DNA from 2 places in the Streptomyces sp. NPDC040410 genome. Region 1 is predicted to be linked to the other one. Evidence: riboswitches for the same ligand, from Rfam matches in the RefSeq annotation. Region 1 holds a riboswitch; the other holds the start of a gene.
What was found. A riboswitch is a leader RNA that binds a small molecule or an ion and turns the genes downstream of it on or off. The one in region 1 is predicted to bind guanidine.
Positions count from the first base shown of each region.

Region 2: it holds a riboswitch for guanidine, as region 1 does, so the genes downstream of both, sugE (quaternary ammonium compound efflux SMR transporter SugE) here and ACZ562_RS15455 (MBL fold metallo-hydrolase) in region 1, are expected to answer to the same signal.

Region 1 is NZ_JBVIVK010000006.1:232,086-237,672, reverse strand. It holds gene ACZ562_RS15465 (LysR family transcriptional regulator) at 1-238, opposite strand, end outside; gene ACZ562_RS15460 (DMT family transporter) at 320-1,300, shown strand; gene ACZ562_RS15455 (MBL fold metallo-hydrolase) at 1,490-2,368, opposite strand; guanidine-III (ykkC-III) riboswitch at 2,380-2,447, opposite strand; gene ACZ562_RS15450 (PP2C family protein-serine/threonine phosphatase) at 2,651-3,880, shown strand; gene ACZ562_RS15445 (SDR family NAD(P)-dependent oxidoreductase) at 4,290-5,069, opposite strand; gene ACZ562_RS15440 (NADP-dependent oxidoreductase) at 5,066-5,587, opposite strand, start outside.
Region 2 is NZ_JBVIVK010000012.1:114,929-120,515, reverse strand. It holds gene ACZ562_RS23785 (transglycosylase domain-containing protein) at 1-1,347, shown strand, start outside; gene sugE (quaternary ammonium compound efflux SMR transporter SugE) at 1,364-1,684, opposite strand; guanidine-III (ykkC-III) riboswitch at 1,718-1,781, opposite strand; gene ACZ562_RS23775 (GroES family chaperonin) at 1,851-2,207, opposite strand; gene ACZ562_RS23770 (DUF3618 domain-containing protein) at 2,252-2,581, opposite strand; gene bcp (thioredoxin-dependent thiol peroxidase) at 2,676-3,143, shown strand; tRNA gene ACZ562_RS23760 (tRNA-Leu) at 3,309-3,391, shown strand; gene rdgB (RdgB/HAM1 family non-canonical purine NTP pyrophosphatase) at 3,435-4,037, opposite strand; gene ACZ562_RS23750 (hypothetical protein) at 4,080-4,490, opposite strand; gene rph (ribonuclease PH) at 4,602-5,339, opposite strand; gene ACZ562_RS23740 (PTS sugar transporter subunit IIB) at 5,427-5,587, opposite strand, start outside.

The DNA of each region.
Region 1 (5,587 bases):
GGCGCGCTCGGGCCAGAGCCGCCTCCACCCCGATCGCCGCGTCGGCCAGAGCCTGCCCGGCGGCCGTGAGGACAAGCCGCCGTCCGTCGCGCTCGGTGAGCGGGACGGGGATCGAGCGCTGCAGCAGCCGGAGCTGCTGCGAGATCGCCGAAGGTGTCACCCGCATCGCCTCCGCGACCGCGGTGACGCTTCCCAGCTCGCCCAGTTCCCGTAGGACGCGCAGCTGTCTTTCGTCCACAGGTCCAGTGTAGCTTTGCTAAAGGGTTGGTTGAGCAACTCGTCATTTACTTCAAAATGCTGGTCGTGAATCGTAGGCGCCATGCCAGCCACCCGTCGTACGGATGTGGTGCTCCTGGCCGTCGCCATCGTCTGGGGCTCCAGCTATCTGACGGCGAAGACGGCCACGGGCGCCACGTCGGTGTTGATCGTCCTGTTCCTGCGCTATCTCATTTCCGCTCTCGCCTGCGTCGCGGTCGTCGCCGCTCTGCGCAGACCCGGTTTCTTCACCCGAGGCGAGATCGGCTTCGGTTCCCTGCTCGGTCTCACGCAGGCCGCCGTCCTCGCGCTGGAGACCTACGGCGTCGCGTACACCAGTGCCGCGAACGCCGGTCTGATCATCAGCCTCACCCTCGTGCTCACACCGCTCCTGGATCGCGCGGGACGGCGGGGCGGAACGCCGGCCAGGTTCTTCCTCGCGGTCGGTCTGTGCGTCGCGGGCGTCGGCCTGCTCGTGTCCGGCAATGGCCTGCGCCCTCCCGGGGCCGGTGATCTGCTGATGCTCGCGGCAGCGGTGGTCCGAGCGGCTCATGTGGTGCTCGTCGGACGGGTCACCACCGGCCGGACGCTGCGCCCACTGCAGCTGACGACCGTGCAGAGCGTCGTCGGTGCGGCACTGTTCTTCCTGCCCGCTGCGGGCGGGCTGCCGGTCCTCGCCCGGGCCGACGCAGGGACCTGGACCCAACTCGTCTACCTGGCCCTGTTCTGCGGCCTGTTCGCCTTCCTGGCCCAGACCTGGGCCGTGCAGCGCACGTCCGCGACTCGGGCCAGTCTCCTCCTGGGCACCGAACCGGTCTGGGCCCTCCTGGTCGGCATCGGCTTCGGCGACGACCGTCTCACCGTGCCCTCCGCTCTCGGAGCCATGCTTGTCGTCGCCGGAACGTACTGGGGACAGGCCGTCGAACGCGCCCGGCGCGTCGCCCCCGCGGACGCAGCCGAAGCCGGCTGCTGCGAGACCACACCGAACGCCACACCGGCAACTCCGCTTTGCCCACACCGTTCCCCGACCGCCCTCACGGGCTGAACAGCCCCCGTCGTGGCGACAGGCCTGCCCCGGCGCGCGCAGTGCCCCGACGCGGTCGTCCAGGCTGCGGCGGCCGAAGGCGAGGTGGTCAGCGTCGTATCCGAGGGCCGCCCACGGCGAGCCGGGGGCCGACAGAGCGGACTCGGTGTCGGGACAGGCGAAGCGGCCGTCTTCGGGGGCCGCGAGTGCTCACTCGTCCTTGCAGATGATGAAGCCGGGGAAAGGGTGCCGTCCGGGCCGCTCACCGATCTCATCGATCGCTTCGCGGATCTCGCGCAGTTGGCGGGTGGTCATCTGCAGGGGCGGCTCGTCCGGCTGGTAGGTGGTCAGGACCGGGTAGTCCACGCCGGGCTCGTTCGTCATCTCGATGTGACAGCCGAGGATGTGGGTGACCGGTCGGGTGTCAGCGAACGCGATCAAGCGGTCGACGGTTCTGCCGAAGGCGGCCCAGTCCTCCACGTACAGCCGTCCGGGATACACCGTGTCGCCGGTCAGCAGGAATCCGGTGTGCGGGTCGTAGTACGTGACGGCCGCCTCATGGTGACCGGGGGTGGCGAGGCACTCCAGCACCCGGCCGCCGAGGTCGACGCGGGTCACCCGGTCGGGGTCGTCGGCGAATCCGAAGTACTCCCAGGCACTGTGGAGATCCGCCCGCACCACTTCGGTGCCGGGGCGGTCGATGAACTGGGCATCGCCCGCGATGTGGTCGCCGTGGGCGTGGGTGTGCAGGACGAGGAGGGTGTAGCCGTCCCGTGGATGCCCGGCCAACCAGCGCCCGATCAAGTCGTCGACCACCCGGCGCAGCGGAAAGAACTCGGCGGACTCGGTGGCTCCCGTGTCGATGAGTACGGCCCGGGCGTTGCCGAAGATCAGAAACAGGAACGGCGCCTCATAGTCGATGGCCATGTTCTGGCGCAGGATGAACGTGTGCTCGTCGTATGCGTGGACCTGGATGTCCGGATCGGTGTTGTGCTTCGCGGACGGCGATCCATGGATCCAGTCCACGTCCAGCGCGCGCGGCTCCGGGGCCTCGGACACAAAGTCGGCCTGCTGTGCGTTTCCGGCCATGACGCCTCCCGAGAGCGTCGTCTTAGCAGGCCGGGTACGGCGCCCATCTCGTCCGGGGCAGGCGCTCACGCGCCGCCGAGCGGAATCTACTACGCGCGGACCGGGCTGATCAACGAGCAGCGGGTCAGGCTCGGTATACGGATGCTTCTGATCCGCAAGCGTGCTTCCACGCTGTTTCCGGAGCACTCCTGGCCCCGGAGGGAGCAGTGCCCAGGCCGCGTGGGCGGGTTCGCTCCTATCGTGGAACGGCACAGTGACGCTCGGCGCCGAGGCAGGCAGGACATGTGGGAACCGCAGATCGACTATGCCGAGGTCTTCCGGGCCCTGCCCGGCATGGTGGCGCTGCTCACCCCTGACCTGGTGTACGCCGACGCCAACGACGACTTCGTGCGCCTTTCCGGGCGCACGCGCGAGCAGCTGCTGGGCCGGTACATCTTCGACGTCTTCCCCGAGAACCCGAACGAACCGGCCGCGGCCGGCATGCGGGAGACCCAGGCGTCGATGCTCCGTGTGGTGGACACCGGCGAGCGCGACACGATGGCACTGATCCGCTACGACATCGAGGATCCCGAGCGGCCCGGCGTGTGGCGGGTGCACTACTGGAGCCCGGTCAACGCACCCGTCGTCGGTCGCGACGGGCGGGTGGCGCTGATCGTGCACCGGGTGGAGGAGGTCACGGAACTCATCCGGGCCCGCGGTGGCCCGGGCGGCGACAGCAGGGCCCGCGTGCTGGAGGCCGAGCTCTACACCCGCGCCCGCGAACTGCAGGAGGTCAACGAACTCCTGCGCTCGGCGCACGCCCGCGAACGCGAGGTCGCCCTGGCCCTGCAGGCGGCCATGCTGCCCGCGCCCGGCCCGACCGGGCCGCATGAGGCGGCCGTCCGCTACCGGCCCGCCATCGGCGCGCTGAACGTGTGCGGCGACTGGTACGACCTGGTCGACCTGCCCGGCGACAACCTCGCGGTCGCCGTCGGCGACGTCGTCGGCCACGGTCTGGCAGCCGCCTGCACCATGGGCCAGCTGCGAAGTGCGCTGAGCGCGGCCTGCCGCGTCGCCGACGGTCCGGCCCAGGCCCTGGAGGCCCTCGGCCTGTACGCCCGCTTCGTCGACGGTGCGGAGGCAACCACTGCCGTGACGACCTTCATCGACTGGGACAGCCGCACCATCACCTACAGCTCCGCCGGCCACCTTCCACCCGCGCTCGCGCACCCCGACGGCACCGTCACCTTCCTCGACCGGGCCACCGACCCTCCACTCGCGGCCCGCCCCGAGCACCTGTCCCGCCCACAGGCGCGCACGCCCTTCACCGAGGGCGCCACCCTCATCCTGTACACCGACGGCCTCGTGGAACGCCGCGACGAGGACATCGACACCGGCCTGGCGCGCCTCGCCGACTCCCTCACCCGGCGCCGGCACGCCGCTCCCGAGGCCCTGGCCGACGCTCTCCTGGCCGACCTGCTCCCGCCCACCGGCAACACCGACGACACCGCCCTGATCGTCATCCGGCTGTGACCGCGTGTGCGGGGTGCCGTCGAGGCAGCCGTCGCTCGCCGCGGCACGGCGGTGGCCGTTCTCCGGCCAACCGGCGGACACGCGCGAGGGGTTCGGCCCGAGCACCGGCTGAGGCTTCCGGGCCGGTCCCCCCGCGGCCGCGGGGCGGGAGGGGGCCGGGTCGTACGTGAGGCGCGCCCGGTCCGGCCGGTTGCCGCGGGCCGCCGAGAGCCGGCGTGGGGAGCGGCCGGCCGGTCGTCGGCGGCAGCACATGGGACAACAGGGTGCCGACTGCGTCCATGGGCCGGCCGCCGCGCGACCCCTCCCGCCCACACAGGGCTTCCGCTCCGCCGATACCACGCTCCCCCGCTCGCCCGACCGGCCGTGACACCGGCACCCCGCCCGCCGACGCGAACGGGCGCGCATGTGCTCAGACGCCGACAGGCTTGCCCGGGCCGGGGACGCCGCGGAAACGGAACGGTTCCGGTTCCCGGCCGGCCTGGATGAACCAGCACTCCCCGGTGGCGTCGCCGACGACGATCCGCAGCACCGTGTCCGCCACGACCTCGGCGGGGATGATCGGCAGTTGCTGCTCGGCGAGCATGTCGCGCAGCGGTTCGATGATCCCCGACTCGGCGTACCCCGGGCAGACCGCGTTGAAGCGCACGTTGTCCGGCGCGAGAGCCGGTCCCAGTGCGCGTGCGAGTCCCACGACCGCGTGCTTGTTGGCTCCGTACAGAGGGTCGAGAGGCACCGCCGCGAGGCCCGCCAGGGACGCGGTCGCCACGATCGAGCCTCCGCCGCGGGCCCGCAGCGCGGGCAGCACAGCGTGGGTGCCGAAGACCACGCCGTCGAGGTTGGCGCCCATCGCCCGGCGGTAGCGCGCCAGATCGAAGTCCGCGCCCACACCACAGCCGGTCGCCGCCCCCGCGTTGAGGAACGCGATGTCGACGCCGCCGTACTGTTCCTGGGTGAAGTCCACCAGGGCACGGTTGCCGTCGAGGTCGGAGACGTCACAGGCGCGGAATGTGCCGCCGACCATGTCGGCCACTTCCCGGCCGCCCTGCGCATCGAGGTCCGCGACGACCACACGCGCCCCGGCCCTCCCCAGCGCGAGCGCCGTGGCCCGGCCCAGCCCGCCGGCTCCGCCCGTGACGATCGCCACCTTGCCCCGGAGCGGGCCGCCGGACCCGGTCTCGGCTGCTGTCATGCCAGCTCCAGTACGAGCTTGCCGACGTTCTCGCCGCGGAAGAGCATCTGCAACGTGTCGGGGAAGTCGTCCACGGTCCCCCTCACCACATGTTCCTTGACCTTGATGCGGCCGGCGCCGATCCATGCGGAGATCTCCTGCGCGGCCTGCGCGTAGCGCTTGGCGTAGTCGAAGACGACGAAGCCCTCCATGCGGGCACGGCGCACCAGCAGCGTGAGGTAGTTCGAGGGGCCCTTGACCGGTGTGGCGTTGTTGTACTGACTGATCGCACCGCAGACCACGACGCGCGCGTGCATCGCCAGCCGGGTCAGGGCCGCGTCGAGGATGTCCCCTCCGACGTTGTCGAAGTAGACGTCGATGCCGTCGGGGGCGTGCCGGCGCAGCGCTTTCCTCACGTCGTCGGCGCGGTAGTCGATCGCCGCGTCGAATCCCAGCTCGTCGGTGAGCAGGGCGCACTTCTCCGGTCCTCCGGCGATGCCCACGACCCGGCAGCCCTTGGCCTTCGCGATCTGACCCGC
Region 2 (5,587 bases), on a different contig from region 1:
GACAAGAAGAACCGCAAGGTCGACACCTACGTCCGCGCCGGCGGCGCCGCCGTCGACCCCAGGACCGGCGAAGTCGTCGCCATGTACGGCGGCATCGACTACGTCAAGCAGTACACGAACAACGCCACCCGCGGCGACTTCCAGGACGGCTCCATCTTCAAACCGATCGTCTTCACCTCCGCCGTCCAGAACGGCTCGGTCACCCAGGACGGCCGCACCATCACCCCGAACACCGTCTACGACGGCACCAACGAACGCCCCGTCCAGGGCTGGAGCGGCGGCACATACGCCCCCGAGAACGAGGACGGCTACTCCTACGGCGACATCACCGTGCGCACCGCCACCGACAAGTCGGTCAACTCGGTGTATGCGCAGATGGCCGTCGACGTCGGCGCCGACAAAGTCCGGCAGACCGCCATCGACCTGGGCATCCCCGCCAACACCAAGGACCTCAACCCGTACCCGTCCATCGCCCTCGGCACGGCCACCGCGAGCGTCCTCGACATGGCGCAGGCGTACGCGACGCTCGCCAACCACGGCAGGCACGGCACCTACACGATGATCGACAAGGTCACCAGGGACGGCAAGGAGGTGATGGACATGCCCAAGCGCACCACCCGGCAGGCCGTCACCCGCGAAGCCGCCGACACCACCACCTCGATACTGCAGAGCGTCGTCGAGAACGGCACCGCCACCGCCGCCCAGGCCGCCGGCCGGCCCGCGGCCGGCAAGACCGGCACCGCGGAGGAGGACACCGCGGCCTGGTTCGCCGGCTACACGCCCGAACTCGCCACGGTCGTCTCCGTCATGGGCCAGGACCCGGTCACCGCCGCCCACAAGTCGCTGTACGGCGCGATGGGCCTGGACCGCGTCAACGGCGGCGGGGCGCCCGCGGAGATCTGGGCGCAGTTCACCAGGGACGCCCTGGAGGGCAAGCCGGTCACCGAGTTCGACCTCCAGCTCCAGCCGGGCGCCGAGGAGATCCAGGTGCCCCCCACCGACCCCGGAACGGAGCCCGGCACGGGCGACGAGGACGAGGACGACACGACCGGGGGCACCACCGGCGACGACACGCAGGGCCAGACCCAGGGCCAGACCGGCGGCGCCACGACCGGCGGCGCCACGACGGGAAGCACCACCGGCGGCACCACGACGGGCGGGACCACCGGCGGCACCACGACGGGCGGCACGACCGACGGCACCACCACAGGCGGCACGCCAGGCGGCACCACGACGGGCGGCACGACCGACGGCACCACCACGGGCGGCACCGGCGGCGGCACGCCCGGAGGAACGGACAGCGGCACCACGACGGGCACCGGCATTTTCGGAACAAGGAGACAGTGACGGGGCCGCCGGCCCGTCAGTGACCGGAGGTCGCCTTCAGCCCCACCACGGCGACCAGCAGCAGACACACGAAGAAGATCCGGGCGGCGGTCGCCGGCTCCCCCAGCACCACCATGCCGAGCACCGCCGCCCCGGCCGCCCCGATCCCCACCCACACGCCGTAGGCGGTACCGATGGGCAGGGACTTGGCGGCATACGAGAGCAACAGCATGCTCGCGACGATCCCGGCACCGGTCAGGACGCTGGGCAGGGGCCGGGTGAAACCGTCGGTGTACTTCATCCCGACCGACCAGCCGACCTCGAGCAGACCGGCGACGACGAGCAGAACCCAGGCCATGACAGGCACCTCCGAGACGGACTTCGTGTCAGGGGTGCGTCGTCTTTTCCTTCCGTCCCGGTACGGCGCGTCTCGTCGGGCCTCGTCCGACGGTAGCAAACAGAAGGCAAAAGGGGCCGGTGACGAGGGTCACCGGCCCCTTTCCGCCTGTCTCACCGGCCCCGGCCTACAGGTACAGGCCCGTCGAGTCCTCCGACCCCTCGAACCGGTCCGCGGCCACGGCATGCAGATCACGCTCACGCATCAGGACGTACGCGATACCCCGCACCTCGACCTCGGCACGGTCCTCCGGGTCGTACAGGACCCGGTCACCCGGCTCCACCGTCCGCACGTTCTGCCCCACCGCGACGACCTCGGCCCACGCCAGCCGGCGGCCGACCGCCGCGGTGGCGGGAATCAGGATGCCGCCGCCCGAACGCCGCTCGCCCTCACTGGTGTCCTGCCGCACGAGCACACGGTCGTGCAGCATCCGGATGGGCAGCTTGTCCTGCTGGGTACTGTGGTCGTTTCTCTTGGCGCTCACGTCACTGAACCTACCTGCCTTCGACGCCGGCGTACGCCGCCGGGTCAGCCCTTGCGACGCCGGGTGCCCAGGGCGAGCAGCCCCACGACCCCGACCACGACCAGCGCGACGGGCACGACCCGCTCCAGCCTGGGCGCCCCGTCCTCGTCGACGAACTGGGCCTTGACGTCACTCACGGCCCGGTTGACGCCGACGTAGGCCCGGCCGAGCGTGTGATCGATGTTGGAGACGACCCTGGCCTTGGCGTCCCCCACGATCGTCTTCGGGTGCACCCGCACCCCGATCTCGTCGAGCGTCTCGGCCAGCAGCTCGCGGCGGCGCCTGATGTCCGCCTCGATCTGCGCCGGGGTTCTCGTGTCCGACGTGTCCGCCACCGTACGGCCTCCGAAGTCTGCTGATGCTTGTTCCGGACAGTCTGTCAGCTTCACATGCCGCCGCACTGTCAGGACCCCCCGTTACGCTAGACCGATGAGCGAGCGACTCCAGCCCGGGGACGTGGCCCCCGCCTTCACCCTGCCCGACGCCGACGGCAACGAGGTCTCACTGGCCGACCACAAGGGCCGCAAGGTCATCGTCTATTTCTACCCGGCGGCCCTGACGCCCGGCTGCACCAAGCAGGCCTGCGACTTCACGGACAACCTGGAACTCCTCGCCGGCGCGGGCTACGACGTCATCGGCATCTCCCCCGACAAGCCCGAGAAGCTCGCCAAGTTCCGCGAGAAGGAGTCCCTGAAGATCACCCTCCTCGCAGACCCCGGCAAGACCGTCACCGAGGCCTACGCGGCGTTCGGCGAGAAGAAGAACTACGGCAAGACATACATGGGCGTCATCCGCTCCACGGTGATCGTGGACGAGGACGGCAAGGTCGAGCGGGCCCTGTACAACGTCCGGGCGACGGGCCACGTCGCGAAGATCATCAAGGACCTGGGCATCTGAGCGACGCCCAGCACCGGCCTGAGCGGCTCGCACCGGGGTCCCCCGGCGCGGGCCGCTTTACGTTTCTGTGCCCCAACTGCCATGCGGTCACCTCCACCTGGTGTCGAGGTGGCCGCCGGGTTCCGCTCAGGCAGGCACTCCATGACCGGTACGATGGCCGTGCACGCGGCCGTGGTGGAATGGCAGTCACGCTGCGTTTAGATCGCAGTGGGCGAAAGCCCGTGTGGGTTCGAATCCCACCGGCCGCACGCACGCAGAGGGGCCGCCCGGCCGGGCGGCCCCTCTGCGCTCTCACCCCATCAGCTCCCGCAATACCGGCACCAACGCCCTGAACGCCTTCCCCCGATGGCTGATCGCGTTCTTCTCCTCCGCGGTCAGTTCGGCGCACGTCCGCGTCTCGCCCTCCGGCTGCAGGATCGGGTCGTAGCCGAAGCCGTTCGTGCCCGTCGGGGCGTGGCGCAGTACGCCCCTCAGCCGGCCCTCGACCACCCTCTCCGTGCCGTCCGGCAGGGCCAGGGCCGCCGCGCAGGCGAAGTGGGCGCCTCGGTGCTCGTCCGCGATGTCGGAGAGCTGGGCGAGGAGCAGGTCCAGGTTGGCCCTGTCGTCGCCGTGGCGGCCCGCCCAGCGGGCGGAGAAGATGCCGGGCGCGCCGCCCAGGACGTCGACGCACAGGCCCGAGTCGTCGGCGACCGCGGGCAGGCCGGTCGCCCGGGCGAGGGCATGGGCCTTCAGCAGGGCGTTCTCGGCGAAGGTGACGCCTGTTTCCTTGACGTCGGGGACGTCGGGGTAGGCGTCCGCGCCGACGAGATCGTGGGGCAGTTCCGCGGCGGCGAGGATCGCCCTGAGTTCGGTGATCTTTCCGGGGTTGCGGGTGGCGAGGATCAGGCGTGTCATGGGGTTCAGTATCCCGGCCTCGCCACTCGGCCCAGTGGTCGCCTACGGCGTGCAGACCTTCGTCAGCTCGCCCGCCGCGTCCGTGACTCCGCTGATGTCGGGGGTCTCGTCGCCGTTCTTGATGGCGGTCTGGACCTCGGTGAGGGCCCGGCGCATGTCCTCGGTGGCCTTGTCGAGGTCGGCGTTGTCCGTCTTGTCGCCGATGTCGTCGAGGTTCTGCTCGATGGATCGGAGGGACTCGTCGATCTGGGTCGGGTCGTTCGACGCGTTCTCCACGGCCTGCTGGAGGTCGGTGACGCTGTCGGCGATGGCCTCGGCGGTCTGGACGCAGTCCAGGGCCTTGCTGACCGCGTCGCAGCCGGTGGTGAGTCCGGCGGTGAGTGCGACGGCTGCCAGGGTGGCGGCTATCGCGGTACTGCGGCGGACTCGGCGTGGACGTCGGCTCGCGGCCATGTTGGTGTTCCTCCCCTTGGTGCAGGCCTGAGAGGCCCCCGTTGGTACCCGTACTGACGCGAGGGCGGGCGGCGCGGTTGCGCGGACCGTCCGCCTTCCTTGGTGCGTCCTTTACTTTGCGAGGACGGTATCAAGTGCCGTGCGCTGGATGGCAGCGAGGTCCGTGCAGCCGGAAACGGCGAGGTCGAGAAGGGAGTTGAGCTCGGCGCGGGCGAAGGGTTCGGCTTCGGCGGTGCCCTGGACCTCGACGAAGCGTCCGTCGCCGGTGCAGACGACGTTCATGTCGGTGTCGGCGCGTACGTCCTCCTCGTAGCAGAGGTCGAGGAGGGGGACTCCGCCGACGATGCCGACCGAGACGGCCGAGACGGTGCCCGTCAGGGGCTGGCGGCCGGCCTTGATCAGTTTCCTGCCCCGGGCCCAGGAGACGGCGTCGGCGAGGGCGACGTACGCGCCGGTGATGGCGGCGGTGCGGGTGCCGCCGTCGGCCTGGAGGACGTCGCAGTCCAGGACGATGGTGTTCTCGCCGAGGGCCTTGTAGTCGATGACCGCGCGCAGGGAGCGGCCGATGAGGCGGCTGATCTCGTGGGTGCGGCCGCCGATCTTGCCGCGGACGGACTCGCGGTCGCCGCGGGTGTTGGTGGCGCGCGGGAGCATGGAGTACTCGGCGGTGACCCAGCCTTCGCCGCTGCCCTTGCGCCAGCGTGGGACGCCTTCGGTGACGGAGGCGGTGCAGAAGACCTTGGTGTCGCCGAAGGAGACGAGGACGGAGCCCTCGGCGTGCTTGCTCCAGCCGCGTTCGATGGTGATCGGGCGGAGCTGTTCAGGAGTGCGGCCGTCGATTCGAGACATGACGACGAGCCTAGCCGTACATGCGGACAGGGCTCCTCCCGCGGCGGGAAGAGCCCCTGACGAGTGAGCGGGCTAGGCTCACAGCGCTCACATCATGTCTTCGATCTCCGCGGCGATGGGGTCGGCGTCGGTGCCGATGACGACCTGGATCGCGGTGCCCATCTTGACGACGCCGTGGGCTCCGGCGGCCTTGAGGGCGGCTTCGTCGACCTTGCTCGCGTCGACGACTTCGGTCCGGAGGCGGGTGA